4 regions of the Sodalis praecaptivus genome follow, and region 3 is predicted to be linked to each of the others. Evidence: predicted binding sites of a transcription regulator. Region 3 holds the regulator's gene; each other region holds the start of a gene.
What was found. Region 3 encodes PurR, which represses purine synthesis genes. Its sites were predicted from a motif close to CANGCAAACGTTTGCNTG; they were not measured.
Positions count from the first base shown of each region.

Region 1: a site for PurR is predicted at 5,138-5,155, ahead of purH (bifunctional phosphoribosylaminoimidazolecarboxamide formyltransferase/IMP cyclohydrolase). Genes of this name have one in related genera too.
Region 2: a site for PurR is predicted at 4,711-4,728, ahead of rfaQ (putative lipopolysaccharide heptosyltransferase III). Genes of this name have one in related genera too.
Region 4: a site for PurR is predicted at 3,402-3,419, ahead of purE (5-(carboxyamino)imidazole ribonucleotide mutase). Genes of this name have one in related genera too.

Region 1 is NZ_CP006569.1:4,490,532-4,498,445, reverse strand. It holds gene nfi (deoxyribonuclease V) at 1-260, shown strand, start outside; gene SANT_RS19975 (YjaG family protein) at 318-908, shown strand; gene hupA (nucleoid-associated protein HU-alpha) at 1,098-1,370, shown strand; gene SANT_RS19965 (DUF1481 domain-containing protein) at 1,453-2,079, shown strand; gene purD (phosphoribosylamine--glycine ligase) at 2,128-3,411, opposite strand; gene purH (bifunctional phosphoribosylaminoimidazolecarboxamide formyltransferase/IMP cyclohydrolase) at 3,431-5,020, opposite strand; rRNA gene SANT_RS19950 (16S ribosomal RNA) at 5,572-7,113, shown strand; tRNA gene SANT_RS19945 (tRNA-Ile) at 7,187-7,263, shown strand; tRNA gene SANT_RS19940 (tRNA-Ala) at 7,459-7,534, shown strand.
Region 2 is NZ_CP006569.1:4,601,162-4,609,075, forward strand. It holds gene SANT_RS20475 (O-antigen ligase family protein) at 1-1,019, shown strand, start outside; gene SANT_RS20480 (deacetylase) at 983-1,957, opposite strand; gene SANT_RS20485 (glycosyltransferase) at 2,169-3,272, shown strand; gene SANT_RS20490 (glycosyltransferase) at 3,325-4,323, shown strand; gene rfaQ (putative lipopolysaccharide heptosyltransferase III) at 4,891-6,003, shown strand; gene SANT_RS20500 (glycosyltransferase family 4 protein) at 6,116-7,243, shown strand; gene waaA (lipid IV(A) 3-deoxy-D-manno-octulosonic acid transferase) at 7,433-7,914, shown strand, end outside.
Region 3 is NZ_CP006569.1:2,336,180-2,344,093, forward strand. It holds gene SANT_RS10340 (DUF1289 domain-containing protein) at 594-842, opposite strand; gene gloA (lactoylglutathione lyase) at 1,023-1,430, shown strand; gene rnt (ribonuclease T) at 1,561-2,265, shown strand; gene SANT_RS10355 (Grx4 family monothiol glutaredoxin) at 2,589-2,936, opposite strand; gene SANT_RS10360 (C40 family peptidase) at 3,328-4,290, shown strand; gene SANT_RS24095 (YnhF family membrane protein) at 4,501-4,590, opposite strand; gene purR (HTH-type transcriptional repressor PurR) at 4,811-5,830, shown strand; gene cfa (cyclopropane fatty acyl phospholipid synthase) at 6,304-7,455, shown strand; gene SANT_RS10375 (riboflavin synthase) at 7,526-7,914, opposite strand, start outside.
Region 4 is NZ_CP006569.1:3,372,711-3,380,624, reverse strand. It holds gene SANT_RS15100 (NADP-dependent isocitrate dehydrogenase) at 1-1,309, shown strand, start outside; gene purK (5-(carboxyamino)imidazole ribonucleotide synthase) at 1,733-2,803, opposite strand; gene purE (5-(carboxyamino)imidazole ribonucleotide mutase) at 2,800-3,309, opposite strand; gene SANT_RS15085 (ASCH domain-containing protein) at 3,543-3,965, shown strand; gene SANT_RS15080 (UDP-2,3-diacylglucosamine diphosphatase) at 4,104-4,823, opposite strand; gene ppiB (peptidylprolyl isomerase B) at 4,834-5,328, opposite strand; gene cysS (cysteine--tRNA ligase) at 5,593-6,978, shown strand; gene ybcJ (ribosome-associated protein YbcJ) at 7,065-7,277, opposite strand; gene folD (bifunctional methylenetetrahydrofolate dehydrogenase/methenyltetrahydrofolate cyclohydrolase FolD) at 7,280-7,914, opposite strand, start outside.

The sequences.
Region 1 (7,914 bases), 2.2 Mb from region 3:
AGGGAGCGCTGGCGCCGCTGATGGACAAAGGCGAGCAACTGGCCTGGGTGTGGCGCAGCAAACCGCGCTGCAATCCGCTGTTTATTTCCACCGGCCATCGGGTGGGGCTGAAGTCGGCCCTGCATTGGGTGCAACTTTGCATGCGCGGCTACCGCTTGCCGGAGCCGACGCGCTGGGCGGATGCGGTGGCATCGAACCGCACGGCTTTTCAGCGCTGGCAGCAGGGGCGGGATGAAGCGGACTTTTTCCCGCCGCAATAGGGTCTGGCGCGAATTTCAGGTAAACTGCGCGCAAGATAAAGAGTAATGGGACACCCAATGTTACGTAATCCGATACATTTGCGCCTGGAAAAGCTGGAAAGCTGGCAACATATCACGTTTATGGCTTCCCTCTGTGAGCGCATGTATCCTAACTATCAGCTGTTTTGTCTACAAACCGCCTTTGGCGACGCGGCGATTTTTCGGCGCATTCTGGATCTCGTCTGGGAGACGCTGGTAGTAAAAGATGCTAAGGTCAATTTCGATTTGCAGCTGGAAAAACTTGAGGAAGCGATTCCGGCCGCCGATGATTATAATTTTTACGGCGTTTATCCCGCAATAGACGCCTGTGTCGCTTTAAGTGAACTTCTTCACTCTCGCTTGAGCGGAGAAACGTTGGCGCATGCCGTCACCGTAAGCGAGACGTCTATTCGTAGCGTGGCGATGGTGGAAATGACCCAAGCGGAACGGGAAATGACCGAAGAAGAGCTAAATGCATTGCCGGCCATTGAGCAGGAATGGGATGTGCAATGGGAAATTTACCGTTTATTGGCGGCCAGCGAAGAACGCGACATTGAATTGATTAAAGGACTGCGCGCCGATCTGCGCGAGGCCGGAATTAGCAATATTGGGATAAATTTGCAGCAATAAGGCAGAAAAACGTGATTTAACACCTGTTTTGCTGGTCCATAAGGCTTCACATTAGCACCCTGTCTGGTCTACATTTGGGGGGCGTGAAAAAAGTGGCTATCGGTGCGTGTATGCAGGAGAGTGCTGTCAATCGGCATATCCGTCGCACTCGATGCTTAGCAAGCGATAAACACACTGTAAGGATAACATATGAACAAGACTCAACTGATTGATGTAATTGCTGATAAAGCTGATCTTTCTAAAGCACAAGCGAAGTCTGCGCTGGAATCCACTTTGGCAGCAATTACCGAGTCTCTTAAAGAGGGTGATGCAGTACAATTGGTTGGTTTCGGCACTTTCAAAATTAATCATCGTAGCGAACGCACTGGCCGCAATCCGCAGACTGGCAAAGAAATCAAAATCGCAGCTGCCAACGTACCTGCCTTTGTTTCTGGTAAAGCACTGAAAGACGCAGTCAAATAAACGCAGTGTGCAGGTGAAAACAATAAGCAGAGGGGCACCCATGCCCCTTTTGTCTTTACGGCTCTGTGGTCGGATAGGGCTTATGGCTCTGATGCTGACGGCATGTAGCTTCCATCAAACCCCCCCCGCGTTTACCGCCACCGGTTATATCGCCGATCGCGGCGCCGTTCGTCTTTGGCGTAAAGACGATACCGCCAGCGAGCGCGTGACGCTTGAAAGTGTCTACAGCCCCTATCGCGGCGCTGACACGGTCGTGACCCGTTATGAATACCAGCAGGGCGAGGTGCGTCAGATCCGCCGACAACAAAGCGGAGAACAACCTGAAACGGTACAGCTACGCTTTGATCAGCAGGGTAAACTGAGTTTCATGCAGCGCGAGCGCGGGCAGCGGCGAGAATCCCTTAGCGATGACGAGACGGCGCTGTATGCGTTCGAGGCCCGCCGCGTGCTGGAAATCAGCCAGGCGCTGCGCGCCGGCCAGGTCCGGTTAAAGCAGGGAATTTGGCATAACGGCGTGATTACGCTTTGCCAGGGTGGGACGGCGACGCCAGATTTTGACGCGCGCGCCGCGGGTTGGCTTGCCGGCCGCACCCGCAACGCGTCGGGAGACTTAGGGATTGCCTGGTTGGACGCGCCGGAAGGCACCCAGCTGCTGCTGGTCGCCAATGAGAATTTCTGCCGCTGGCAGCCGAATGAGAACGATCTCTAGGCCGCCTTGGCGGGGCGGGACCGCGCTGGCCCCGCTCCGTGAGAGGGTTTAGGTTTCGCGAGCGATAGCGCGATAGCCGATATCGCGGCGGCAAAAACCCTCATGCCAATGGACAGGCTTGGCCGCGCGGTAGGCCCGGGCCTGCGCGTCGGCAACGGTCGCCCCCAGCGCGGTGACGCACAGCACGCGGCCTCCCTGGGTCAATACCTTACCCTGATGCAGGCGGGTGCCGGCGTGAAAGATTTTTTCCCCTTCCGCCTCGGCTGTCGGTAGACCGCTGATTTCATCCCCGGTGCGGTAGTCGCCGGGATAACCTCCCGCCGCCAATACCACGCCCAGCGCCGGCCGTTCATCCCACTCGGAGGTTTCCTCGTCCAAACGGCCTTCGGTGGCCGCCAGGCAGTGGGCGACCAGGTCGGATCGCATGCGCAACATAATAGGTTGGGTTTCCGGATCGCCGAAGCGGCAGTTAAACTCAATGACTTTCGGCTGGCCATCAGGGCTTATCATCAGGCCGGCATACAGGAAACCGGTATAGACATTCCCCTCCGCCGCCATGCCTTTCACCGTTGGCCAAATCACCTGCTCCATCACCCTGCGATGGACCTCATCGGTCACGACCGGCGCCGGTGAATAAGCGCCCATACCGCCGGTATTCGGGCCGGTATCCCCATCGCCCACGCGTTTATGATCCTGGCTGGTGGCCATCGGCAGCACATGCTCACCGTCTACCATGACAATAAAGCTGGCCTCTTCTCCGTCGAGAAACTCTTCAATGACAATACGGTGCCCCGCATCGCCAAAAGCGTTGCCGGCCAGCATATCGTTCACGGCGGATTCCGCTTCCGTCAGCGTCATGGCGACAATCACGCCCTTACCCGCAGCCAAACCGTCCGCTTTGATAACGATCGGCGCGCCCCGCTGACGCACATAGTCCAGCGCCGGCGCGACCTCGGTAAAGTTCTCATAGCGCGCGGTGGGAATACCGTGGCGGGCAAGGAAGTCTTTGCTAAAGGCCTTGGAACCCTCCAACTGCGCGGCGGCTTGCGTTGGGCCAAAAATCCGCAGGCCCGCGGCGCGGAAAGCATCCACCACCCCCTTCACCAGCGGCGCTTCCGGTCCCACGATGGTCAGCCCGATGTGACGTTCTTGGGCAAAGGCGACCAGCGCCGGAATATCGGTCGCGGCGATGTCTACATTTTGCAACGTGGGTTCCAGCGCGGTGCCGGCGTTGCCGGGCGCAACATAGACGTTGTCGGCAAGCGTCGATCGCGCGGCTTTCCAGGCCAAGGCGTGTTCACGTCCGCCGTTGCCGATAATCAAAATATTCATGGCGAGCTAACTCCTGGGCTTAATGGCGGAAATGACGCATATGGGTAAAGATCATGGCGATGCCATGCTCATTGGCGGCGGCGATGACTTCGTTATCGCGAATCGATCCGCCCGGTTGAATGACACAGCGTACGCCTACCGCCGCCGCGGCGTCGATACCGTCGCGGAACGGGAAGAAGGCGTCAGAGGCCATCGCCGATCCCTTGACGTCCAGACCTTCGTCCGCCGCCTTGATGCCGGCGATTTTTGCCGAGTAAACGCGGCTCATTTGTCCGGCGCCGATACCGATGGTGCGCTGCTCGCGGGCATAAACGATGGCGTTGGATTTGACGAATTTCGCCACCTTCCAGCAAAACAGCGCATCGCGCATTTCCGCCTCTGTCGGCTGGCGTTCGGTAACCACTTGCAGATCCTGCAGATCCACCATACCCACATCGCGCTCCTGCACTAACAGGCCGCCGTTAACCCGTTTGAAATCCAACCCCGGCGTCTGCTGCTGCCAGCGTCCGCAGGCCAGTACCCGCACGTTTTGCTTACCGGCCAGCACCGTCAGGGCGTCATCGTCGACGGCCGGGGCGATAATGACCTCCACAAATTGGCGGCTCACGATCGCTTTGGCGGTCTCGGCGTCCAGCGGCCGGTTGAAGGCGATAATCCCGCCAAACGCGGAAGTGGGGTCAGTCTGGTAGGCGCGATCATAGGCTGCCAGCGGGGTATCGCCGGTGGCCACGCCGCAGGGATTGGCGTGCTTAACGATGACGCAAGCCGCCTCGGTGAAGGCCTTCACGCATTCAAGCGCCGCATCGGTGTCGGCGATGTTGTTGTAGGAGAGGGCTTTCCCCTGTAGCTGCCGTGCGGTGGCCACCGACGCTTCATGCATTTCGGGATCGGTATAAAACGCCGCCAATTGGTGGCTGTTCTCGCCGTAGCGCATGTCCTGTTTCTTGATAAAGTTGAGATTGAGGGTGCGTGGAAAGCGGCCGGAAGGCTGCTTGGTGTCGCCATGATAGGCCGGCACCTGGCTGCCGAAGTAGTTGGCAATCATACTGTCATAGGCGGCGGTATGTTCAAATGCTTTAATCGCTAGGTCGAATCGGGTTTCCAAGGTGAGCGAGCCGCCGTGGCTGTCCATTTCCGCAAGCACCGCGGGATAGTCGGCGCTGTTGACTATAATTGCCACATCTTTATGGTTTTTGGCCGCAGAGCGCACCATGGTGGGGCCGCCGATATCAATATTCTCCACCGCCTCTTCGCGGGTACAGTCCGCGCGCGCCACCGTGGCGGCGAAAGGATAAAGGTTGACCACCACCATATCAATCGGCGCAATGTCATGCTCATGCATAACGGCGTCATCAATATCGCGACGTCCCAGAATGCCGCCATGCACTTTGGGATGCAGCGTTTTGACACGCCCGTCCATCATTTCGGGAAAGCCCGTATAGTCTGACACTTCGGTGACCGGCAGGCCCGCCTCGGCCAGCAGGCGGGCGGTGCCGCCGGTGGAAAGCAGCTCAACTCCGCGCTGGGACAGAGAGCGGGCGAACTCCAGAATACCGGCTTTGTCGGAGACGCTGAGCAGCGCGCGGCGGACAGGACGTGGTGGTTGCATGGCAAATGACCCTTGATATGAATAGCAATGACGTTAACTGGCGTTGTCAGGCAATGCCGAAGCGGCATTGATGTCCGTGGCCACTCGACCCGGACAAGAAAAATTTGCCTGAATTGTAGCGAAAACGATTGCGCGATGCTCGCCAAATTTTGTTCTCGCGCCTGTTGTTGTGGATAAGTTTGTGTAAAAGCAGGTATAAGCCGGTATTTGCTGTGGAAAGCAGCAAACGGTGTCATTTGACAAAAATAGCGGTTGCCATGGGGCCGGAACCCCCTATAATGCGCCTCCATTGTCCGGCCTGTTACCGCTACGGCGCAGCAGGCTGAACGACGCAGAAGTTGGCCCGGCGGGCTTGACTCTGTAAGAGGAAAGCGTAATATACGCACCTCGCGCCAGCCCGATGACGGCAGCGCAGCGCTCTTTAACAATTTATCAGACAATCTGTGTGGGCACTCACAAGACGATATCGATACACGAAATATCAAGTCTTGAAGAGTGAACAACGAATATTCATATGAATACCAGTTTTAATTCTTTGAGCATCAAGCTTTTAATTGAAGAGTTTGATCATGGCTCAGATTGAACGCTGGCGGCAGGCCTAACACATGCAAGTCGAGCGGCAGCGGAAAGAAGCTTGCTTCTTTGCCGGCGAGCGGCGGACGGGTGAGTAATGTCTGGGGATCTGCCCGATGGAGGGGGATAACTACTGGAAACGGTAGCTAATACCGCATAACGTCGCAAGACCAAAGTGGGGGACCTTCGGGCCTCACACCATCGGATGAACCCAGATGGGATTAGCTAGTAGGTGGGGTAATGGCTCACCTAGGCGACGATCCCTAGCTGGTCTGAGAGGATGACCAGCCACACTGGAACTGAGACACGGTCCAGACTCCTACGGGAGGCAGCAGTGGGGAATATTGCACAATGGGGGAAACCCTGATGCAGCCATGCCGCGTGTGTGAAGAAGGCCTTCGGGTTGTAAAGCACTTTCAGCGGGGAGGAAGGCGATGGCGTAAATAGCGCTATCGATTGACGTTACCCGCAGAAGAAGCACCGGCTAACTCCGTGCCAGCAGCCGCGGTAATACGGAGGGTGCGAGCGTTAATCGGAATTACTGGGCGTAAAGCGTACGCAGGCGGTCTGTTAAGTCAGATGTGAAATCCCCGGGCTCAACCTGGGAACTGCATTTGAAACTGGCAGGCTAGAGTCTCGTAGAGGGGGGTAGAATTCCAGGTGTAGCGGTGAAATGCGTAGAGATCTGGAGGAATACCGGTGGCGAAGGCGGCCCCCTGGACGAAGACTGACGCTCAGGTACGAAAGCGTGGGGAGCAAACAGGATTAGATACCCTGGTAGTCCACGCTGTAAACGATGTCGATTTGAAGGTTGTGGCCTTGAGCCGTGGCTTTCGGAGCTAACGCGTTAAATCGACCGCCTGGGGAGTACGGCCGCAAGGTTAAAACTCAAATGAATTGACGGGGGCCCGCACAAGCGGTGGAGCATGTGGTTTAATTCGATGCAACGCGAAGAACCTTACCTACTCTTGACATCCAGAGAACTTGGCAGAGATGCCTTGGTGCCTTCGGGAGCTCTGAGACAGGTGCTGCATGGCTGTCGTCAGCTCGTGTTGTGAAATGTTGGGTTAAGTCCCGCAACGAGCGCAACCCTTATCCTTTGTTGCCAGCGATTCGGTCGGGAACTCAAAGGAGACTGCCGGTGATAAACCGGAGGAAGGTGGGGATGACGTCAAGTCATCATGGCCCTTACGAGTAGGGCTACACACGTGCTACAATGGCGCATACAAAGAGAAGCGATCTCGCGAGAGTCAGCGGACCTCATAAAGTGCGTCGTAGTCCGGATTGGAGTCTGCAACTCGACTCCATGAAGTCGGAATCGCTAGTAATCGTGGATCAGAATGCCACGGTGAATACGTTCCCGGGCCTTGTACACACCGCCCGTCACACCATGGGAGTGGGTTGCAAAAGAAGTAGGTAGCTTAACCTTCGGGAGGGCGCTTACCACTTTGTGATTCATGACTGGGGTGAAGTCGTAACAAGGTAACCGTAGGGGAACCTGCGGTTGGATCACCTCCTTACCTAGACGATACGTTGAGTGACGTGTCCACACAGATTGTCTGATAACTGTAACGAGCAAGAAAAACCTTCTATAGGCTTGTAGCTCAGGTGGTTAGAGCGCACCCCTGATAAGGGTGAGGTCGGTGGTTCAAGTCCACTCAGGCCTACCAGTTTCGCTTATCCCGATGAATGAGACCGCAGCGTGTTGCCGCCAGGCAAGCGTGTCAGGCGGTGTCCGGCATGCGGCGAAAAGGGAAACTGGCTGTCGTCCTGTTTACTGACTGTGATGAACGAGGCATTACCTGTGCACGCAGGTAGGCGGACTCAGCGCGGGTGACCGACGGCATATGCAAGGTGAACGACTTGGGGCTATAGCTCAGCTGGGAGAGCGCCTGCTTTGCACGCAGGAGGTCAGCGGTTCGATCCCGCTTAGCTCCACCATTCCGTCATGGAATGTTTTTGTCATCCTGCGGGATGAGAGGTTTTTCTGTCGTTGATTTATTTCAGAGCGCGTTTATCAAGCGCGCTGCGAAATACCGCTCTTTAACAATCCGGAACAAGCTGAAAATTTGAAACACATGCTGAAGTGCAAACTCAGTATGCGAGTCTCTCAAACGAAGTAAGCAAACCTGAGATAACGCGTAAGCGTTATCACTGTAGCGCGACAGGCCTTGTCGTCTCCGTGGCGTCTTCACAGACGCCGCCGGGTCTCGCCAGTATGGCGACACTCGAGCGAGACGGCGCGAACGGCTGAAAGCCCAGGCGCACGGCACGCAGGCACCGCAGTGGACTTGATGTCCATGAGGATGCCGAGCACCGCG
Region 2 (7,914 bases), 2.3 Mb from region 3:
ACCGGCGGTTCAATACCGGGCTGTCGCTGACCGCTTTGATGTTGGGCTACTTTTGCCTTACCACACTATGGTCCGCCCAGCCAAACGACCTGGTTTCCGACCTCACCCACGCTCTCTATCTGCTGCTGTTTATGATTATGTACCGATCCATGGTCCTTCAGGGCCATCGGTCGATCGCGCTATGGGCCGTAGCCGCCGGGATGATGGTGCTGGTAGCGCTGACGTTTTTGACCGTCAATACCCAGACTATCCTAAGCAATCGCCTGACGGACGGTTTTTTCGGCGCGCCGGCTAACGTTATCGATCTGGCGGGCTATTTCGCGTTGGGCATCTTTATGTGCCTTATCATTATGCGCGACACGGGCGCGCGCTGGCTCTATTTACCGGTCGCCGTGCTGTTGCTGGCCCTCTTGCTTACCCAAAGCCGCGGCCCTTTACTGTCGTTGCTCTGCGCGCTGGCCGTTTTGTTGACCTTACGATCGTCAGTGCGTCGGCGCCATCTCGTGGCGGTGGCGCTGATAGGGGTAGGGGTGGCAGCCCTGTTGTTGATGACCCGCTTTGGCGATATCTTTTTGCAGCGCATGGCGAACGGCTACCAGCAAAGTTTCATCCGTTTCGGCATTTGGCGCCACACGTTGGCGCTGGCGGCGCAGAAACCCTTTTTCGGCTGGGGACTGGATGAACAGCTGTCGTTTATCAACCTGCTGGGCGATAGCATCACCACTACCCATAGCCTGTATCTGGCCGCGCTGCTGAAAGGCGGCGCAGCCGGCGCATTGCTGCTGGCGCTGGTCATAAGCTACGGCTTCATCATGGCCAAGCGGCAGTGCGATGGTCATCAGGGGCTGGAGGGGGCGCTATTTCTGTTCGCCGTCGGGTTTTACCTTACCCAGGGCATGTTTATCATCGGCAATCCCAACGTCGCCTGGTACATGTTCTGGTTCCCGCTGGCGGTGGTGCTGACGCTGCCGTCGCCCGCCCCTCAGACCGAGGCTGCCGATTGCCCCAGGCGGTGCTGATAATACTGCGCCAGCGTCATACCGATTACCCGATTTTGCAACCCGTCGAACAGCATCTCCAAATCGTGATATAGCCGCTCTATGGCGGCCTCGTCCTTGAACGTCGGGCTACCGCCCGGCATAAACTCGGACGAATGCAGCATAAACTCCACATAATCACTTCCGGCGGCCAGGCTCTGCGCCGCCACCTGGCACATTTGCGCGGCGTTGCCGCCGGCGGGCCGTAACCATTGCACCGAAGGGCCACGCCGTTTACCGCGCAGACGATCGTAAACCTGACTGATTGCATTCACCCACGGGGCGTGCTTGTAGGCGGTGGTCACCGGCACTTCCAGCAGCCGTGAGGCGCCAGGACGTGAAATATCCTCGGGATCGATAAAATAGGCGCGATCGGGAAAATGACGGTAATTGCTGCCGCCCGCCCCTGACGGCGCGCCGGGGGAGCGACGCCAGTCCACCCGCGGAGTGACGGAGCAATCCACCTGATAGCCCAGCTCAAGCAGCATCGCGGCGTAGCGCTCGTCAAACGCCCAGCGGCCGGCGCGATGGCTTAACATCTTTGTCTGGAAAGTCTCTTCCAACAGCTGCGTCATAAACAGAATTTTCTCCCGCATCACCGCCTCGGGATATTCAATCAGGTAAGGCTTATGACGCCCGTCATTGCCGGTGAGATCGTGGGCAGGCGGGCTATTCCAGGCGTGCAGATGCATGCCGATTTCCGCGCTGCCGCGCGCTATGGCGTCGCGGGCGAAGTCCACAAAGGCGTCGTCCATCGCCATTTCATAATTGGTGAGATACACCGGCTTGAAGCGATACTTTTCGCATAATGTCTGGAAACGCGGCAGAAAACGGGCGTTCTCGGTAGTAATATGCCCATGGTTTTGCCAGAGATTGTCGCCTTCTGTGTCTATAGTAATAATAAAAGCAGGGGTAGCCATACCGAGTCCAGTCTGAAATCAGAGAAATCCATGTTACGCAGCCGCCGTTAACAGCGCAAACTGGATTGTTCGCGATAATCTACCCAACAGGTGCGCCAATGTGATGGATACCTTCATGGTCTCGATGAAACTTAAGGAGATTTTCATCTCGCCTTAGGGTAGGATCACCGAGAAAACAGACCGTGTACAGCGGCATACAGCGGAAATCAGCATGCGTATATTGATGATCATTGATGGTTTACCCGGCGGGGGCGCAGAGAAAGTGCTGCTAACGCTCGCGCAGGGGTTAGCGTCCCAGGGCCATCGGGTGTCGATATTTTCGCTGCGGGGAGTGTGCGACTACGCGCTACCGGACGGCATTGAGTATCAGATTATCGCTGACCACGCCAGCACCCCCTGGCGCAAACTGACGGAGCTATCGCGCCGGGCGCGGGCGCTGGATAAGGCGGTGCTGGCATCGCAACAGCGCAACGGCGAGTTCGATCTGGTGGTCTCCCATCTGCACAAAACCGACCGCATCGTGGCGCTCAGCCGCGTGTTACCGCGGGATCGCATCTGGTTTTGTCTGCATACCATGTTTTCGTTGGGCTATTTGGGCCATCGCACGGGCTTCTCCCGCTGGCTGAAACGCCAGAAAATTCATGCGCTCTACCAAAACCGCAATATTATCGCCGTCTCGCGCGGCGTCCTGGATGATATGCGCCAAGCCTTCAACGTGATGCCGCGCCATGCCGAGGTGATTTACAACCCCTTCGATTTCAGCGCTATCCGTCGGCTGGCCGAGGCGCCTTGTGAACTGGCCGGTCAGGATTACCTCATTCACGTTGGCCGTTTGCATGAAAATAAACGTCAGGATCGGTTGCTGAAAGCCTACGCCGAAAGCGGTATTCAGGCGCCGCTGGTCATTCTGGGCAAAGGCAGCGACGCTATGCTGCGGCGGCTTAAGTCCTTGGCGCAAGATCTGCAAATTACCGATCGGGTGTTGTTCAAAGCGTTCAATACCAATCCTTATCCCTATATCCGCCACGCCCGTATGCTGATCTTAAGCTCCGATAGCGAAGGGTTTGGTAATGTGCTGGTGGAAGCGCTTATCTGTGACACGCCGGTGGTCAGCACCCGTTGTCCCGGCGGTCCGGAGGAGATTCTGGACGGCGAACTTTCCGCGGGGCTGGCGGAGTTGAGCAGCGTTTCGCTGGCGAAAACCATGCGCGCGGTTTATGACCGGCCGCCGGCGATTTCCTCTTCCCGTCTGCAAGCCTACGAGATAACGACGATTTGCCGGCAATATATCGCCTTGGCGCAAGGTGCGTCCTGACGCCGGCGGCAGCGCCAGGCGCTTTTCATCCGATAAAAGACCCATGACGACAATGACACAACCGGAATCCGCAACGATTAAGCTAAGCGTTATCGTTCCTCTGTATAACGCCGGCGCCATGTTTCACACATTTATGTCTTCCCTGTTGGCGCAAACGCTTACTGACCTGGAAATCATCTTGGTCAACGACGGTTCGACGGATGGTTCGGAAGTGCTGGCGCATGAATACGCCGAGCGCTATGCCCATGTCCGGGTAATTGACCAGCCCAACGGTGGGGTATCGCGCGCGCGCAACGCCGGCCTGGCGACGGCGCGCGGCGTCTATGTCACCTTTCCCGACGCCGACGATATGCTCTATCCCACCCTATATCAGCGGCTGTTGACGATGGCGGAGCAGGATGACCTGGATGTGGCGCAATGCAACGGCGAGCGTTTTTTCGCCGGCTCGCAGCGGATTAAGACGCTTATTCCCCTTGATCGCCTGAGCTCGACCGGCGTACTGAGCGGTAGCCAATGGCTGCGCCGAGCGCTGGCCACCCGGCGTTACCTGCATGTGGTCTGGCTCGGCATCTATCGCCTGTCGTTGATAAAGCAGTTGGATTTGCGCTTTGAGCCGGGGCTGCATCATCAGGATATACCCTGGACCACCGAGCTGATGTTCAACGCCCGCCGCGTGCGCTATACCCAGGACGTGCTGTATCGCTATTACATCCACGAGAGGTCCATCAGCAATCGAAAACGAACCGGCGTGAAAAACGTCGAATATCAGCGGCATTATTTGCGCATCGCCGAGCTACTCGAAGGCATCAACCGGCGCTATCGCGGCAAAATCCCTCTTTACCCTGAGTTTGCGCGGCAGGTGACCCATGAAGCGCTGTCCGTTTGCCATGCGGCACGGCGCGAACCGGATCCGGCGGCGCGGCGGATGATCATTAGCGATATTTTCAGCAGCGGCACCCATAAACGCATGATCCGCAATGCGCGCGGCATCCGCCAGTGGTACCAGCTGCTGCTGTGGCTGTGCCGTCTCTACGCCTGGCGCCGGCGATAACCCGAGCGCCATTAACGCTCTCCGGCGGTATAGCGATAGCTGAATGCCCGGCGCACTGCGCCGCCGGTTTTTTTTGTTCCTCCGTTAGCGCGACGCCTCACCTCTTACGGCTGGGGCCTGTCTTCATCATCTGCCCCAGGATCCCTATCCTACGGCGGTGAAAGCTTAGCCTTTGCCATTTGACCCCACCACATCCGGCGACTGCCCTGCTGGCACCCTTTGGCTGCCGTTCAACCACGCTGGCGCTTCGCCCCTCATACCACAACCTGTCGATACCGCTCGCGATGATTAATGAGATATTGCGAAGCGCGACCCCGCCGCGTAATCCCCGCTCTGAGCGCGGACTGGGGCGCCCATCGCCCAGTTTGCCGCGTTTACCCCGCTTCTCTGACTAACGTTTGCTTGATGAATAGAGGTTGTCGACACCATTTTCGATACTTATAATTATCTAATAATGGTATTCCTTACCGGAATTTACCGGATAAAGCAGGTGTTCACCCTTGGCGATTCTCATTTCCTGGCCGGTCCTGCTCAGTAATCCACTGTTTGATACAGGTCCGCGCCACCATGCCCACGCGTCACGACGATACGCCCTTCCTGCCCCGCAAGATTTTACTGATTAAATTACGCCACCATGGCGATATGATTTTGACCACGCCGGTGATTAATAATCTGCGTCAGCATTATCCGGCGGCGGAAATTGACGTGCTCTTGTATAAAGAAACGGCGCCGATCCTGGCGCATCATCCGGCGATAGGCCAGATCCACGTCATCGATCGTCAGTGGAAAAAACAGGGCCCGCTGCGTCAGTTGGAACAGGAATTCGCGTTAGCGCAAACCCTACGCGCGCGCCATTATGATCTTGTCATCAATCTTGCCGATCAATGGCGCAGCGCGATTATCACGCTGCTCAGCGGCGCGAGGTTGCGCATCGGTTTTAATTTCACCAAGCGGCGTTCTTTTCTCTGGCGCCTGGCGCACAACCGTCTAGTGGCTACCAGCAACCACGCGCAACTGCACACCGTGGAACAAAATCTCAGTATTCTGGAACCGCTTAACCTTGCCATTACCGACCGCAGTTGCAGCATGTACTTTACGGCGGCGGATAAAGTCCGGGGCGAAACGTTATTGCGCGAACAAGGGGTGTCGGGCGACTATATCGTTATCCAGCCGACCTCGCGCTGGTTGTATAAATGCTGGGACGACGCCAAAATGGCGCAGCTGATTGAAGGATTGGCAACCAGCAGGTTGCCGGTGGTGCTGACCGCTGCGCCTGACAAAAAAGAATTGGAGATGGTTGATCATATCATTTCGCTTTGCCGCGCAGTGAAACCCGTCTCCCTGGCCGGGCAGCTCTCGCTGCCTCAGCTGGCGGCGGTCATAGAGGGTGCACGCCTGTTTATCGGCGTCGATTCTGCGCCTATGCATATGGCGGCGGCGCTGGACACCCCCTGCGTGGCGCTGTTCGGCCCGACTAAACTGCAGCGCTGGCGTCCCTGGAGCGAAAAGAGTACCGTGCTGTGGGCCGGCGATTACGCCGAACTGCCGGATCCGGATACGATTGATACTCAAACCCGGCAGCGCTACCTCAGCGCGATACCGCTTGAGCCGGTGCTGACGGCAGCGAGAGGCTATTTATCAGCACCCGACCCGCTGACGGTAAGGGATCTTGCGCCGTAAACGCGCGACGCCGGCGGAAACGCGCCATCGGCCTACCGCGCGGTGCCGGCAAGGGCATTTGCGCCATCGCAAACGGCCGCCCGTGGATCGCGGCGGCAAGGGAAACTCCGACATGACAACTATCCGCCTGGCGATAGTACGGCAAAAATACCGTCCCGACGGCGGCGCGGAACGCTTTATCTCCCGCGCCTTGGAAGCGCTTGATAACAGCGGACTGGAACTGAACATCATTACGCGCCAGTGGTCAGGCGAACCGCAGCCCGACTGGCAGGTGCATATCTGTAACCCGCGCGGTGGTGGCCGCATCGCACGCGAGCGCGGTTTCGCCGATGCCGCCCGGCGGTACTGGCAACAGCACCATTTCGATCTGGTGCAAAGCCATGAGCGCATCGCCGGCTGTGATGTGTTCCGCGCCGGCGATGGCGTCCACCGGGCGTGGCTGGCGCAGCGCGCGCGCATCATTCCCGCCCATCAGCGCTGGCTGACGCATATCAGCCGTTATCACCGCTATGTGCTGTCGGCGGAACGCGACATGTTTCAATCCCCGCAGCTAAAGAAAATCATCTGCAATTCGGCGATGGTGCGGAACGATATCATGCACTATTACGGCGTAGCGGAAGATAAGTTCGCTCTGATTTACAACGCCATCGATCCAAATCGATTCGCCCCCGCCGACGGCGCGCAACGCCGGGCGGCACGGGAAGCGCTATCGATTCCGGAACAGGCCTGCGCGCTGATTTTCGTCGGCTCCGGTTTTGCGCGCAAAGGGCTACGACAGGCCCTTAGCGCGGTAGCCGACACCGATCGCTACCTGATTGTCGTTGGACAAGACAAACACCAGCGGCGCTATCAGGCCCTGGCGCAAAGCCTGGGCTGCCTGTCGCGCGTGCGTTTCACCGGGGTCCGCCAAGATGTGCTGCCCTGTTACCACGCCGCGGACGCGCTCATCCTGCCGACGCTGTACGACCCGTTCCCCAACGTGATCCTTGAGGCCATGTCCTGCGGCCTGCCGGTCATCACCAGCCAGCGCTGCGGGGGCGCGGAATTTATTGAGCAGGGCCGCGAGGGCTTTGTCTGCGATGCGCTGGATATCGCCAGCCTGAAGACGTTCGCCGCCGAGATGCCGTCCCGGGAGCGAGATCCCGCCATGGGCGCCGCCGCGCGCCAGCGGGTAAGCACTTGCACGCCGGCAAATCTTTCACGTCAGCTTATGGGTCTTTATCGGCAACTGTTATCATAGCCGTGGCGTCGGTCTAGGATGGCTCGCGCGCCGCGGCCGGCAATCAGCACTAATCAGATAAATGCCTGCCCGCTAATGAGGGATAATGACTTATCTGCTAGCATGTTCCCGATTTTGGGGAAATTCACATTATCTGGTTAAAAACTCACTCAGCACATGGGTCGCTGTGCCTTACAATAGTTAATTATAATGATCTACAACATAATCATATATTTAATCCAGCCGCTGGTGTGGATACGGTTATTATGGCGCAGTAGAAAAGCGCCCGCCTACCGCCGCCGCTGGCCCGAACGTTACGGCTTTTGCCAGGGCAAGGTGAAACCCGGCGGTATCATGCTGCATTCCGTGTCGGTAGGCGAGACGCTGGCGGCCATACCGCTGGTGCGCGCCCTGCGCCACCGCTACCCGTTGCTGCCTATTACCGTCACCACGATGACGCCCACCGGCTCCGAACGGGTACAGTCGGCGTTCGGCAATGATGTCCATCATGTCTACCTGCCCTATGATCTGCCCGGGTCGATGAACCGTTTCCTCGATCGGGTCAATCCCAAGCTGGTTATCATTATGGAAACCGAGCTGTGGCCAAACCTTATCAAGGCGCTGCACCGCCGCAGTATCCCGCTGGTGGTCGCCAACGCGCGCCTCTCGGCCCGCTCCGCCGCCGGTTATAA
Region 3 (7,914 bases):
ACGTAGTTTATTGTTAATTTAAGTTAAATGAAGATATAACAAATATCAATATCCCATGTATTCAGTAGCATATTGTAATTTAAATATATAAATAACTATTTAATACATTAGAAATTATTATGGAGAAAAAAACCACAGCTTCATGGCTATTTTTTAACTAATTATCACCAAAATCTGATGTTATTTCCCCTGCGTTAAATTGTTTTCTCCTTTCAGGAAATACGCCTTCCGCTTGGCTATTGTCGCCCGACAACAAAGGATTATCCATACCGCATCGGACCGAAAACCATTTATTATCTCTTCGCGTTAGGTTTTATTTCGGATAGCGATTTTCGCGGGTTATCCCCTTAAATTGTGCGGACATCGCCGGCGGCCGTTTTGCCGCGACCAGACCCTCGCCCCCGCGCCAGACAACCTACGCGGCCTGGCGCTGGCGCCCGGCCCCCCGCCGGACAAACATAATGCGCTATGCTACACCCGATAGCGACGGCATACTTAACCGCGAGCTCAAGACCGCTAATCCAGACAGGCGCATCGAGCCGGCGGGCTTAAGGCACCGGTGCGCCTAGCGCTGGGATTCGGCACCGCGGCGGTTAAAACAAGGAGGGTTGTTCCGGCGCGTCCGGCGGCGGTTCGTGCCCAGCGGCCGCGGCGCGGCGCAGGCGCAGATAGCGCTGGTGGCAAAGCCGCAGCACCTCGCGTTTTTGATTGTCGCTCATCCCGCCCCACTGAAAACGCTCGTCCCGGCTGCGCAGGCAGCCGAGGCAATAGCCGCGGGCATCCGATTGGCACACGCCGCGGCAGGGATTGGGCAGGCTGAAAAATTCAAGTTGTTCCGCCACACGTCCTCCTCTCGCCTATAAATTGAAGACGGCATTGTCTTCGCTGGCAAGTTATTTTTTACCGAGCGTACCGGCAATCTGTGCTAACGGGCGGCATTGAACCGGTTTCACCCCGCAGGCTATACTGAAGTCTCTTCACTTAACACGGCCGCACCGACCGTGATGGCTCAAGAGGACATTATGCGTTTATTACATACCATGCTGCGGGTAGGCGATTTACAACGCTCCATCGATTTTTACACCAAAACCCTTGAAATGCGATTGCTGCGCACCAGCGAAAATCCGGAATACAAATATACGTTGGCGTTTGTAGGGTATACCGACGAGAGCGAAGGCGCGGTCATCGAGCTGACCTATAACTGGGGCGTGGAGAGTTACGATTTGGGCAGCGCCTATGGCCATATCGCCTTGGGCGTGGACAATGCGGCGGCCGCCTGCGAACGCATTCGCCAGGCCGGTGGCAAAGTAACCCGCGAAGCCGGGCCGGTGAAAGGCGGAACGACCGTTATCGCCTTTATTGAAGATCCGGACGGTTATAAAATCGAATTGATTGAAAACAAACACGCCGGTCAAGGCGTCGGCAATTAAGCAGCGTACGCGCGGCCGGGACCTGGGGGTTCACGGCCGGTATTCCGCGCCGCGCGGGCATAACTCGCCATGCAAGCCGCGCCAAAATTTGCCATAATGGCGGCTGAATTCGCTGAACATAAGAACTGGCATGGCTGAAATAGACGATCTGAACACCCTCCGCGCCCGCTTTCGCGGCTTTTATCCCGTTGTCATTGATGTGGAAACCGCGGGATTCAACGCCGGGACCGATGCCCTGCTAGAAATCGCCGCCGTCACCCTGAAAATGGATAATGACGGCTGGCTGCACGCCGACAACACCCTGCATTTCCACGTCGACCCTTTCCCCGGCGCGCTGCTGCAGCCGGAAGCGCTGGCCTTTAACGGTATCGATCCGCACAACCCCCTGCGCGGCGCGGTAACCGAATATGAAGCCTTGCATGAAATCTTCAAACTGGTACGTAAAGGAATTAAAGATCAGGACTGCAACCGCGCCATTATAGTCGCCCACAATGCGGCTTTTGATCACAGCTTTCTCATGGCCGCCGCCGGTCGCGCCGGCCTGAAACGCAACCCTTTCCATCCCTTCGCCACCTTTGATACGGCGGCGCTCAGCGGGCTGGTGCTCGGCCAGACCGTACTGGCGAAAGCCTGTAGCGCCGCCGGCATTGCCTTTGACAGCGGTGAAGCGCATTCGGCGCTCTATGATACCGAACGTACCGCGACCCTGTTTTGTGAATTGGTCAATCGCTGGAAACGTCTGGGCGGCTGGCCGGTCGCACTACCCGCCACGGGTGACGCCGAAGAGGAGGCTTGCGCCGCGCAGGATCGCGCCAACCCCGCTATCGATCTGTAAACGCTGCCACGCCGCGGGCCGTCCGCGCGGACAATGACAGGGCTTTGGCGCTTGCAGGGCACACCACCTGCCCGTCCCCGGGGCGTCATGGGGATGGTACGGCGCCTTGGCGCTTGAGAGGTTGCCTAGCGAACGCCGCAGGGCATGCCGGGCGGCGATGACGCCCGCACTGCCCCGCGCCCGGCACGCTGAGAGGCAAAAAAAACCACCCGCTGTGCCTTGGGTGGTTTTGGGTGCGATAGCGCCGAGGCGGTCTCTCGGCCGTGGCGCATTAGCGCCGGACGGCATCGGGACGGCGCGCTATAGTGCGCACATTCCACCCGTTACTGCGCGTTATCCGCTTGCGAATTGTATTTTACCGCCGTTTCTTTAATCAGCGGCTGCAGCTCGCCGCGCTGGTACATTTCAATGACGATGTCGCAGCCGCCGATAAGCTCGCCGTCCACCCACAGCTGCGGGAAGGTCGGCCAGTTGGCGAATTTTGGCAGTTCAGCGCGGATATCCGGATTGGTCAGCACATCGACATAGGCAAAACGCTCACCGCAGGCGGACAGCGCCTGTACCGCCTGGGCGGAAAAACCGCAGCCCGGTAATTTAGGCGAGCCCTTCATGTACAGAAGAATCGGATTCTCGGCGATCTGTTGCTGAATTTTTTCGATAGTCGTGGTCATTGTCTCGCTTCCTTAAGCCAGTGGCTGGCTTTTATTTATCATGCATCGGGTCTGACGTAATTCACTATTCTAACGATTCCGGGGGGAACATTTAAATGCTTTTTTCACGTTAGCCCCGCAGGCGGGCTTCAGCCGCCCCGGCCGTGATACAACGGGCACGAACGCCGGGTCTGCCCTTGCGGCGGCGCAGATTTGCGACTAGGGCGTTTAACGGGCTGTAAAACCGTTGCTTTTTACGGCTGCCCGCGCGCAAAAATGCCGCATCGCGCATGTTATTCACGTTTATTCACAATCTGTAGGAAAATACGGATGCATTAGAACCGCAAATAGCTTAAATTCAGCTGAGCCGTCATTTTCCCCCGACCTTGGGCCACAGAGGATAGCGTTTATCATGCGTTTATGCTTTACGCTTTTTGTGCTGCTGTTTACCCAGCTCTTTCTCAATCTCGCGCACGCCGCGCCGAATGCGGGAGTCAATGCCGATCAACGTAAATCGCAGGCCAGCGCGGCGAAAACCGATGACCGACGCAAGCGCAAGCCCGTTAAGCTGCAAAAAAAGACCCGCAGCACCGAGAGCGAGCATTTGGGTAATCCCAAGTTAAAATCCGCCGTGGTGAAACCCCGCAAGGCCGTCGCCACCAAAACGCCCCCCGCCGACACAGCGCCAACCGCCGGCAAAACCACCGCCGCAAAAACGCACGCCGCCGGGCAGCGGGCGAAAACGAAAAGCGTCACCAGCGATAAAACCGCCGCCGTGAAGGTGGGTAAAAGCCCCATTACGTCTTCCCGCCGCCAACGTGAAAATACGCGTCTGGCGCATAACCAGGCCGCCGGCAAAGGGCTGAAGAAAGCCTATGGACGCCATCGCGGCGGCGCGCAAGCCCGGACGACGGCCATGGCGGCAGACGCGCAGCCATTGCGCATGAGCGAAAGCCACAAGGTTCGCTACCAGCACGCCAAATTAACGGCGATGGCCAAACTGATGTCGCAGGTGGGCAAGCCCTATCGTTGGGGCGGTAAATCGCCGACCACCGGATTCGATTGCAGCGGGTTGATTTACTACGCCTATAAAGACTTAATCCGCGTGCCGCTGCCCCGTACCGCGAACGAAATGTACCACCTGCGGGATGCAGCGCCGGTGAAAAAGAGCGAGTTGGAAAGCGGCGATCTGGTCTTTTTCCGCATCCGCAACCGCGGCACGGCGGATCATGTCGGGGTTTATCTGGGCAATGGCCGTTTCATTCAGTCACCCCGCACCGGGCGTGACATCCGTATCAGCTACCTGAGCGAAGATTATTGGCAGGATCATTATGTCGGCGCCCGCCGCGTGATGACGCCCACCACCATTCGCTGACGGCCACGCGCGACAGCCTCTCCCCCTTGCCGTCGCAGCGTAGGTCCTAAGGGCCTTTTGACGTCCGCGCCAGTTCACCGTGCCGATCCGCGCGCCGTTCCTGGGCCGCAATTCGATCCAGCTCCCTAGAAGTGGTTTAAAGATGACAAAAAAAAGGGCCTGGAGCCCTTTTTACCGTCTGGGTGAAGTTTGGCGCGGCGCCAAACGCGATCAATTCAATACGGCGGTAAAGCTGAAGATAATAATGACCAACAGCGAAAAGACGGTAGTCGTTAACGACCAAGCAAAATCGCGGCTCATGATATTTCCTTTTAACGCTTCTGCGTCAGGTGGCTAAGTTAGTCGGTATTCGTTCTCTATCTTGCCATAACCGTGGCCAAAAAGCATGTCCCGCCGGCGGCTCAACGCATATAACGCTTTCACTTTCTCGACAAATCGAGGAAAATTGCCTTTTGTTGGCAGGCAAACGATTCACATAGCATTATCCCCTGCTGCCGAGGGATCCAGGAGTAGTTTAGAGATGGCAACCATAAAAGATGTAGCCAAACACGCGGGGGTATCAACGACTACGGTTTCCCATGTGATTAATAAAACCCGCTTCGTGGCGCCGGAGACCAAACGCGCCGTATGGGACGCCATCAAACAGCTCAGCTATTCCCCCAGCGCGGTGGCGCGCAGCCTGAAGGTCAACCGCACCAAATCCATCGGTCTGTTGGCCAGCACCAGCGAAGCCCCCTATTTCGCCGAGATAATTGAATCCATAGAGCATCACTGTTTTGCCAAAGGCTACACCCTTATCCTGTGCAATTCCCACAACGAAACATCGAAACAGCAGGCCTATTTGCAAATGCTGGCGCAAAAGCGGGTCGATGGGCTGTTGGTGATGTGCGCCGAATACCCCGAAGCCCTGTTGCGGCTATTGGAAGAATATCGCCATATTCCCATGGTGGTGATGGATTGGGGTGAGGTGCGCGGCGATTTTACCGATACTATCGTCGATAATGCCTTTGCCGGCGGTTATATGGCCACCCGCTATTTACTCGATCGCGGCCACCGGGATATTGGCGCCATTCCCGGCCAGCTGGCGCGCAATACCGGCGGCGGGCGCCACCGCGGTTATCTTCATGCGTTAAAAGAGGCCGATATTCTGCCCAACCAGGCCTGGATTGTTCAAGGTGATTTCGAGCCGGCTTCCGGTTATCGCGCCATGCAACATATTCTGGCCCAGTCCCACCGTCCCAGCGCGATATTTTGCGGCGGCGACGAGATGGCGATGGGCGCATTGTGCGCCATCCACGAGCATGGGCTGCGCGTACCGCAAGACATTTCACTGATAGGCTACGATAATGTCAGCCACTCGCGGTATTTCACCCCCGCGCTTACCACGGTGGATCAGCCCAAGGCCGTATTAGGGGAATCCGCGCTGACCATGCTGCTTGATAGGATCATCAGCAAGCGGGAAGCCGCGCAGACGATCGAGGTTCATCCCACCCTGGTGGAGCGCTGTTCGGTGGCCGATGGCCCCTACCGTAACCGCTAATCCAGTGCCGTCGATGGCTGAGGCCCCGTGTTTGCGGCGGCATTGGCCATTATGCACGGCGTTTTACGCGCTACCTGGCCGCGTCAATTTCCCCGCGACGCGGAAATGAATAATAACTCTTTAGGCGCACTAACTCTTTGAGGAGTGTAACTGTTTCCCAAAGTTATCATTAACTTAGGCTATTATTCCTATTGCTGTTTTTGGAGTTGTCTAAAGCCGGATGCAGGCTTATACTCAATTACGTTAACAATTATAACGAGTTGTTTATTCATTTTGCTTTAGGGACCTGATGTTTACTCATGCATGCTTTTTTCGTGCAAAGCAGCCGGTTTAACAACCATTCTGAGTTTCTATTCCTCTGTTAATTTGTCGTATCAGACACCACGGCTTACCGTGGATTCTTATAAAAGCTCGCAGGCAGCGCCTGGCTCTTCCTGACGAGGTATTTTTAGAAGAAAGGTGATGGAGAAGCTATGAGTTCCTCGTGTGTTGAAGACCTGAGCTTTCAGGATAACGCTTGGTATCGCATCGTCCATGAATTACTCGCTGAAGCCGACATTGAAATCAATGGATCCCGTCCATTCGATATTCGCGTCAACAACCCGGATTTTTTTAAGCGCGTACTACAGGACGGTTCACTGGGTTTAGGTGAAAGTTACATGGATGGCTGGTGGGATTGCGAACGGCTGGATATGTTTTTTCAGCGTGCGTTGCGCAGCGGACTGGAAAATAAGCTCCCCCATCATTTAAAAGATACCCTACGCGTCGCCGCGGCGCGCCTGACTAATCTCCAATCGCGCAAAAGGGCCTGGATCGTCGGTAAAGAACATTACGATTTAGGCAATGACCTCTTTTCGCTGATGCTCGATCCGTATATGCAATATTCCTGCGGTTATTGGCCTCATGCCGCCAGCCTTGAGCAGGCCCAGCAAAATAAACTGGAGATGATTTGCCAGAAACTGCAATTGCAGCCGGGGATGTCGCTATTGGATGTCGGTTGCGGCTGGGGCGGTCTGGCGAATTATGCGGCACAACATTATGGCGTTAAAGTCCACGGCGTCACTATCTCGGCCGAGCAGCAAAAGCTGGCGCAAACGCGCTGCGCAGGGCAAGATGTCACGATTTTGTTGCAGGATTATCGCGATTTAAATTTGCAATTCGATCGCATTGTCTCGGTAGGGATGTTCGAGCACGTGGGGCCGAAAAACTACCCAACCTATTTCGATGTGGTGGCCCGTAATCTGAAACCCGACGGTCTGTTTTTGCTGCACACCATCGGCGCGAACCGGACCGATATGAATGTGGATCCGTGGATTAACAGATATATCTTCCCGAACGGCTGCCTGCCGTCCGTACGGCATATTGCCGATGCCAGCGAGCCCCATTTCGTCATGGAAGACTGGCATAATTTCGGCGCGGATTATGATCGCACGCTCATGGCCTGGCATGAACGCTTCATCGCCGCCTGGCCGACGTTGCAGGGCAATTATTCCGAACGTTTTTACCGCATGTTTGTTTACTACTTACAGGCCTGCGCCGGCGCGTTCCGCGCCCGCAATATCCAGCTATGGCAGGTTCTGTTCAGCCCTCGGGGCGTCGAAGGCGGTCTGCGCGTCGCGCGGTAAACAACGTTGCGCCGTCATGGCTGCCGGCGCATATGACGGCGCTGTCAGACCGCGCCGCCGCCCATCTGGGTCAGGCGCGCTCGCGCGCCGCCAAAACCCGCTCTACGGTGTCGACAATCGCCTGCGTCTGCGGGTCAATTTCGATATTGACGCTATCGCCGAGTCGTTTCTTACCGAGCGTGGTGCGCAGCAACGTTTCAGGAATTAAATGTACGCAAAAACGGTTGCCCGCGACTTCGCCTACCGTCAGGCTAATACCGTCAACGCCGATATAACCCTTATGCAGGATGTATTTCATCAGCGCCCTGTCCGGCAAGGAAAACCAAATTTGCCGATTGTTCTCCGAGGTCACGATTTTGGTCAACTCGGCGGTGCAGATAATATGCCCTGACATCAGATGACCGCCAATCTCCGCCTGCAGGGTCGCAGCCCGTTCCAGGTTGATCTCATCGCCGACCT
Region 4 (7,914 bases), 1.0 Mb from region 3:
GCCCGCCGCTGAACAGACGGAAATCACACAAGCCATCGAGGCGCTGTACACCGAGCGGCCATCGCTTGCCATGGTGAATTCCGACAAAGGCATTACCAATTTGCATGTGCCTAGCGATGTTATCGTGGATGCGTCGATGCCGGCAATGATCCGCGATTCCGGCAAAATGTGGGGGCCCGATGGCCAACTGCATGATACCAAGGCCATTATTCCCGACCGCTGCTATGCCGGTGTATACCAGGCGGTAATTGAAGATTGCAAGCAGCATGGCGCTTTTGACCCCAAGACCATGGGCAGCGTGCCCAACGTGGGGTTGATGGCGCAAAAGGCTGAAGAATACGGCTCTCATGACAAGACCTTCCAGATCCCCGCCGACGGCGTGGTGCAGGTCGCCGATGAGGCGGGCAACGTGCTGCTGGCCCATCCGGTAGAGGCGGGCGATATTTGGCGCATGTGCCAGGCTAAAGATGCGCCGATTCAGGATTGGGTGAAGCTGGCGGTCAACCGCGCCCGTGAATCCAATACGCCGGCGGTATTCTGGCTCGATCCGGCCCGTGCGCACGATGCGCGCATGATTGAGAAAGTGCAGCGTTATTTGCAGGAGAATGATACCGACGGGCTGGATATTCGTATCCTGTCCCCGGTCGACGCCACGCGTTTTTCCATCGAGCGGATCCGCGCGGGCAAGGACACTATTTCGGTCACCGGCAACGTGCTGCGCGATTATTTAACGGATCTCTTCCCGATTATGGAGCTGGGTACCAGCGCCAAAATGCTCTCCATCGTGCCTTTGATGGCGGGCGGCGGCCTGTTTGAAACCGGCGCCGGCGGTTCCGCCCCCAAACACGTTCAACAGTTTGTGCAGGAAAACCACCTGCGCTGGGATTCGCTGGGAGAATTCCTGGCGCTGGCCGCCTCGCTGGAGCACGTCGGTATCGCCGCCGGCAACAGCAAGGCCAAAGTGCTGGCGAAAACGCTGGATCAGGCAACCGGCAAATTCCTCGACGCCAACAAATCCCCTTCCCGTAAAGTCGGTGAGCTCGACAACCGCGGCAGTCACTTCTATCTGGCGCTGTTCTGGGCGCAGGCGCTGGCGGAGCAGAACGAGGACACGGCGTTAAAGCAGCAGTTCACCGAGCTCGCGCGCACCTTGGCTGATAATGAGCAGAAAATTGTGTCGGAGCTGAATCAGGTGCAGGGTAACGCGGTGGATATCGGCGGCTATTATCATCCGGATCCCGCGCTGACCAGCAAAGCCATGTGCCCCAGCGCCACCCTCAACGCCGCGCTACAGGCGGTGGGCGCCTGAGGCAGGCCGCCGGGCAGCCCCTGCCCGGCACGCATTGACAACAACGCGCCGCATACGGCGGCGCAGGAGCCAGTGCATTGTCACGATCGGCGCGCATTGGCAACAATGCGGCGCATACGTCGGCGCAGGAGCCAGTGCATTGTCACGATCGGCGCGCATTGGCAACAATGCGGCGCATACGGCGGCGCAGGAGCCGGTGCGTTGTCACGATCGGCGCGCATTGGCAACAATGCGGCGCATACGGCGGCGCAGGAGCCGGTGCGTTGTCACGATCGACGCGCATTGGCAACAATGCGCCGCATACGGCGGTGCAGGAGCCGGTGCATTGTTACGATCGGCGGACGATGGACTTATCGCGTCGGTCAGCGCAGCGGGCAATTCGTTGGCAATGTTGTGGACAGAGCGAGCCGCGCCCGCTCAACCTCAACCGGCCAGTTTCTGCCTTGCCCAGTCGATCCCGTGTTGGTATTCCGCCGGCAGTAGCGTTGCCAACCGCTGCAGGCTGCGGCTGAGTGCCGCGCTATCAGGATGGCTAAGATTCAAATGTCCGACCTTGCGCCCCGCGCGCACCTCTTTTTGGTACCAGTGCAAATGCACTAGCGAGTCCGCCAGCCAATCGATATTCACGTCGCTGCCTATAATATTCACCATGGCCGCGGGCGCGCTGACGACCGGTGCCGGTAGCGGCAGCGCCAGAATAGCGCGTAAATGCAGTTCAAATTGACTGATGGAAGCGCCATTTTGCGTCCAGTGGCCGCTGTTATGCACCCGCGGCGCCAGTTCATTGATAAGCAGCCGATCGCCGACAATAAAGCACTCCATCGCCATCACGCCGACATAGTCCAGCTCATGCAGGATAGCGCCGAGCATATTTTCCGCCTGCTGTTGCAGGCCGCTATCCGTGGCGGGAAAGACGACGCTGGCGCGCAGAATGCCATCCTGATGGAAATTATGGGTCAGCGGATAAAAGACCTGGACGCCATCGGCGGACCGGGCGCCGACCAGCGAGACCTCCCCATCGAAGGCGATGCCCTGCTCGACGATGCAACTGCCGTAGCACTCCTGCGGTAGGGTGGCCTCTTCGCCTGGATGCAGCCGCCATTGGCCGCGACCGTCATAGCCGCCCACCCGGCGTTTTACAATGGCCAAATTGCCGAAGGAAACAAACACCTCCGGCCATTGGGCGGCACCCGCCAGCGGCGCCCAGGGGGCGGTGGCCAGACGCAACTGGTCCAGCAGTTGCTTTTGCGTTAGCCGGTCGGCCAACCTGGGGAAAATATCGCGATTAACGAAGCCCGGATGACGCGCCAATTCGCGGGTGAGGGCGGTTTCCGGCCAGCGCTCGATTTCGGCGGTGATGACGCTTTGGCCGAAGGGCACCGATTCGGGTTCGGCGTCCAGCCCGACCGGGTACACCGCGATACCCAGCGGCTCGCCGGCTTGCCGCAGCATACGACCCAACTGGCCGTTGCCCAGTACGCAGACCGGCTTCATGCCTGTTCCCTCGGATCGGGATGGCTCAGGACCTCATCGGTTTGCCGTTGGCGCCACTGGCTCAAACGATCGGCCAGCGCCGCGTCATGCAGCGCTAAAATTTGGGCGGCCAGCAGGGCGGCGTTGGCGGCGCCGGCTTTGCCGATGGCCAAGGTACCGACCGGAATACCGCGCGGCATTTGTACAATGGAATAGAGACTGTCCACGCCGCTCAGCGCCGCGCTTTGAACCGGCACCCCGAGCACCGGTACCAGCGTCTTGGCCGCCAGCATGCCCGGCAAATGCGCCGCGCCGCCCGCGCCGGCGATAATCACCGCATAACCGTTGTCGGCCGCCTGCTCGGCGAAGCGGAATAACTTATCAGGGGTACGGTGGGCTGAAACAATTTCCGCCTCAAAGGGAACGTTTAACGCGGTGAGAATTTCCGCGGCAAATTGCAGGGTGCTCCAATCGCTTTGGGAACCCATGACAATCGCGATCTTTGCCGTGGCGTGGTTGGATTGCATACGCGTCGTGCTCCTGTGGTCATAATGTCGGCGTTCTTAACAGACCCTGCGGCCTGGCTAACCGGGCGTAGAGCATATCATGGGTCCCGGTAGAGGAAAACGGTTGCGTAGCCGCCGGCGGCGTGCGCGGCGAAGGAAAAAATGCGCTGTGCGGGTTATACTGCACCGAAATGTTGCTTTAACTGAATAGCTTGCCCTGGCCGGTGCCGGCGGGGCTCAACGGGATATCTGCGATGGAAACCACACCAAAGGAAAGCGCGCCGCTTACGGTAACCTACCCGGGCGCGGCCTATTGGGCTTTCGGCGATAGCGCGCAAATGGCCGACGAGTTGGGCGCACTGGTGGTAGGGGGCATAAAAACCGCCACCTGCTGCTCGCTGCAGGCTTACCAACAGGATGCCAGCTCCCCGCGCATTGGCGACTACAGCGTGATCCTCGATGGCAGGGAGCGCCCGCTGGCGGTTATCCGCACCACCGCCTTGCGCCTGCTGCGTTTTTGCGACGTCACGGCGGAAATGGCGGCCAAAGAAGGCGAGGGAGATCTTAGCCTGGCCTACTGGCGTGAAACCCACCGGGCGTTTTTTGAACGTGCCGGCCACTGGTCGGAAGAGATGGCGCTGGTGGTGGAAGAGTTTATGCTGGTGGAGACCTTATAGACCCGTGCAGAGGTGGCCTGGTGCCCTACGAGCCCCCGGTTGAGCGGGAAACCCTGGCGGCAAAAGGCCCCGGTGGCTGCGCTGAGGGGATAAGCGCCTCTCGTGGTCGAGAAGATAACGCCGGGCGCGTGCCAAACTTCAACTGCCGAAAGGGAACTCGTGCAGCGTGACGCCCTTGGCCGTGACCTCAATGGCCGACCCCTGGCGGTGCCAGGCGCCAAGCACCGCGCGACGGCGCTCCCCGGGCAGCTCATGTATCGCCGGCCGGTGGGTATGGCCATGGATCATCACCGTCGCGCCGGTGTGCGCCAGCACCGCCATGACCGCCTGCGCGTTGACGTCCATGATATCGGCGGTTTTGCCGGCGTTGACACGAAGACTATTGGCGCGCATCCTGTCGGCGATGCGCAACCGCAGCCGCAGCGGCAGCGACAGAAACAGCCGCTGCAGCCAGCGTTGATGCACCCGGCGGCGAAAACGCTGATAATCGCTATCGTCGGTACACAGCGTGTCGCCATGCAATATCACCACCCGAAGCCCGTCAAGCTGCATAACCTGTTGCGCGGGCAGCAGCGTCATTCCGCAGGCGCTGGCGTAGCGCTGGCCAAGCAGGAAATCACGATTACCGTGAATGAAATAGCAGGGAATACCGCGTTGACCCAGCGCCCGTAGCGCGACGGCGATCTCGTGATGCAGCGGATTGGGATCATCATCGCCTATCCACACCTCAAACAGGTCGCCAAGAATATACAATGCTTGCGCGGCGACGGCGCGGGTACGTAGAAAATGCAGAAAACCGGCGGTAATCGCCGGCTCCTGTGCGCAAAGATGAATATCCGCGACGAACAGCGTTGACATGCGGCTAAGGTTACTCCGCGATCGTCACATGGGTAATGATGACGTCGTCTTTCGGTACATCCTGGTGCATCCCGCTGCGGCCGGTCGCGACGCCTTTGATTTTATCCACCACGTCCAGACCCTCGGTCACTTCGGCGAAGACACAATATCCCCAGCCGTCGGGACGCTCAGAACGGAAATTCAGGAAGTCATTATCCACCACGTTGATAAAAAATTGTGCGGTGGCAGAATGCGGATCGTTGGTACGGGCCATCGCCAGCGTACCGCGAGTGTTTTTCAGACCATTATTGGCTTCGTTTTTTACCGGCGCCTGGGTCGCCTTTTGTTCCATACCGGGGACAAAGCCGCCGCCCTGGATCATGAAGCCATTAATCACGCGATGGAAAATGGTGTTGTCATAAAACCCGCTGCGGCAATAATTGAGGAAATTCTCAACGGTTAACGGCGCTTTTTCCGCAAAAGTTTTGATAACGATATCGCCGTGATTGGTATGTAAAGTAACCATATTTAATGTCCTGAAAGTCTGATGAATTGCATTCATACGAAGTGTACGGGCAGAGGGGTTTTATAGCATAACTCTGGCATAGAGTCAGCATTGTCCCCCGTTTCCCTCCGTCGGCCGAATGACAGCACCGCGTCAAGCACGGGGAATTCCGGGCATACCCTTGCAATAGCTGCGGCTTCAGGGTTCAATACCCCGTTAGGTTTATTGACCTTTACCGCTGGGCGCTCTACACGCGTAATCCGCAGACACATGGAATGATTTTCGATGCTAAAGATTTTTAACACCCTGACACGCCAAAAAGAGGAATTTAAACCTATCCATGCCGGTAAAATCGGTATGTATGTGTGCGGCATTACCGTGTATGACCTCTGCCACATCGGCCATGGGCGCACTTTCGTCGCCTTTGATGTCGTTACCCGCTATCTGCGCTATCGCGGCTATGAGGTCAATTATGTCCGCAATATCACCGATATTGAAGACAAAATTATTCGCCGCGCTGCGGAAAACGGTGAACCCTTTCATCAGCTTACCGATCGCATGATCCAAGAGATGCATCTCGATTTCGACCAGCTGAATATTTTGCGTCCCGATCATGAACCGCGCGCCACGCACTATATGGACGCGATTATTGAACTGGTGGGGCAGCTTCTGGCCAGAGAACATGCCTATGTGGCCACCAACGGTGATGTGATGTTCGCCGTGGACAGCGACAGCGACTATGGCCTGTTGTCCCGCCAGGATCTGGCGCAGCTCCAGGCCGGCGCTCGCGTCGAAGTCGCCGAAGTAAAACGCAACCCCATGGACTTCGTGCTGTGGAAAATGTCGAAGCCCGGCGAGCCGAGTTGGCCATCGCCGTGGGGCGACGGCCGGCCCGGCTGGCACATTGAGTGTTCGGCCATGAACAGCCGGCAGCTTGGCCATCATTTTGATATTCACGGCGGCGGTTCGGACCTGATTTTCCCGCACCATGAAAATGAAATCGCACAGTCCACCTGTGCTCACGACGGCCCTTATGTCAATGTGTGGATGCACGCCGGGATGGTGATGGTCGATCGAGAGAAGATGTCCAAATCCCTGGGCAACTTTTTTACCGTGCGCGACGTCCTGCGCTATTACGACGCCGAAACGGTGCGCTATTTTCTGATGTCCGGCCATTACCGCAGCCAGCTTAATTACAGCGAAGAGAATCTTAAGCAGGCGCGGGCCGCCCTTGAGCGCCTGTATACCGCCCTGCGCGGCACCGATGCGGCAGCTGCGCCCGCCGGCGGTGAAAACTTCGTGGCGCAGTTTACAGCGGCGATGGATGACGACTTTAATACCCCGGAAGCCTATTCTGTCCTGTTCGACATCGCCCGCGAGGTGAACCGCTTGAAAAGCGAGCAGCCGGCGGCGGCGCAGGGTATGGCGGCGACGTTACGCCAGCTGGCTGGGGTGCTGGGGCTGCTTGAGCAGGATCCCGCCGCCTTCCTGCAGCAGGGCGCCGGCGGCGACGTGGATGAGAATGCCGAGATAACCGCGTTAATTCAGCAGCGCAACGACGCGCGCAAAGCCCGGCAGTGGGCACTGGCGGATGAAGCCCGGGATAAACTTACCGCGCTGGGCATCGTGCTGGAAGACGGCCCCCAGGGTACGACCTGGCGCCGCGGTTAAAGGCCTAGGCCGGCGCTGGCCCTCGACGGCCCGCGCCGTTCCCCTACTTGGACAGCGGGGACCGGCTATCACGCTTCTTTCGCCGGCTAGTCCGCGATCGTGACCTGCTGACCGGCATAGGCGACGCGCTGCCCGACGGTGATCTTACAGCGTCGGCGGGTTTCCACCGCGTCGTTTACCGTAACCCGGCCCTCATCAATGACCAACTTGGCCGCCGCGCCGCTATCGCACCAGCCCGAAATTTTCAGAAGATCGCATAATGCGATATAGGGGTGCCCTTCAAGGGAAAATGTCGTCATGGTTAAGCCTCCGGCGCAGACGTATCGTGATAATCCTCGCAGGCCTGCAAGGTATTCTGAATCAGCGTGGCCACCGTCATCGGGCCCACGCCGCCGGGCACCGGTGTAATGTAGGCGGCGCGCTCGGCGGCGTTGGCATAATCCACGTCGCCGACCACTTTGCCGCTGTCCAGACGATTAATCCCGACATCCATGACCACCGCACCGGGTTTAATCCACTCGCCGGGAATAAAGCCCGCTTTGCCCACCGCCACCACCAGCAGATCGGCATTTTCGATATGACGCCGTAAATCGCGCGTGAAACGGTGAGTGACGGTTACCGTACAGCCCGCCAGCAACAGCTCAAGACTCATAGGCCGGCCGACAATATTGGACGCGCCAACCACAACGGCATTGAGGCCAAAGGTATCGATGCGATAGCGCTCCAGCAACGTCACAATGCCGCGTGGGGTACAGGGTCGCAGCAGCGGCGCGCGTTGGCACAGACGGCCGACATTATAGGGATGGAAACCGTCTACATCTTTATCCGGCGCGATACGCTCCAGCACGCTGATATTATCAATCCCCGCCGGCAGCGGCAGTTGCACCAATATGCCGTCCACGCGGCGGTCGGCGTTCAGCCTATCAATCAGCGCCA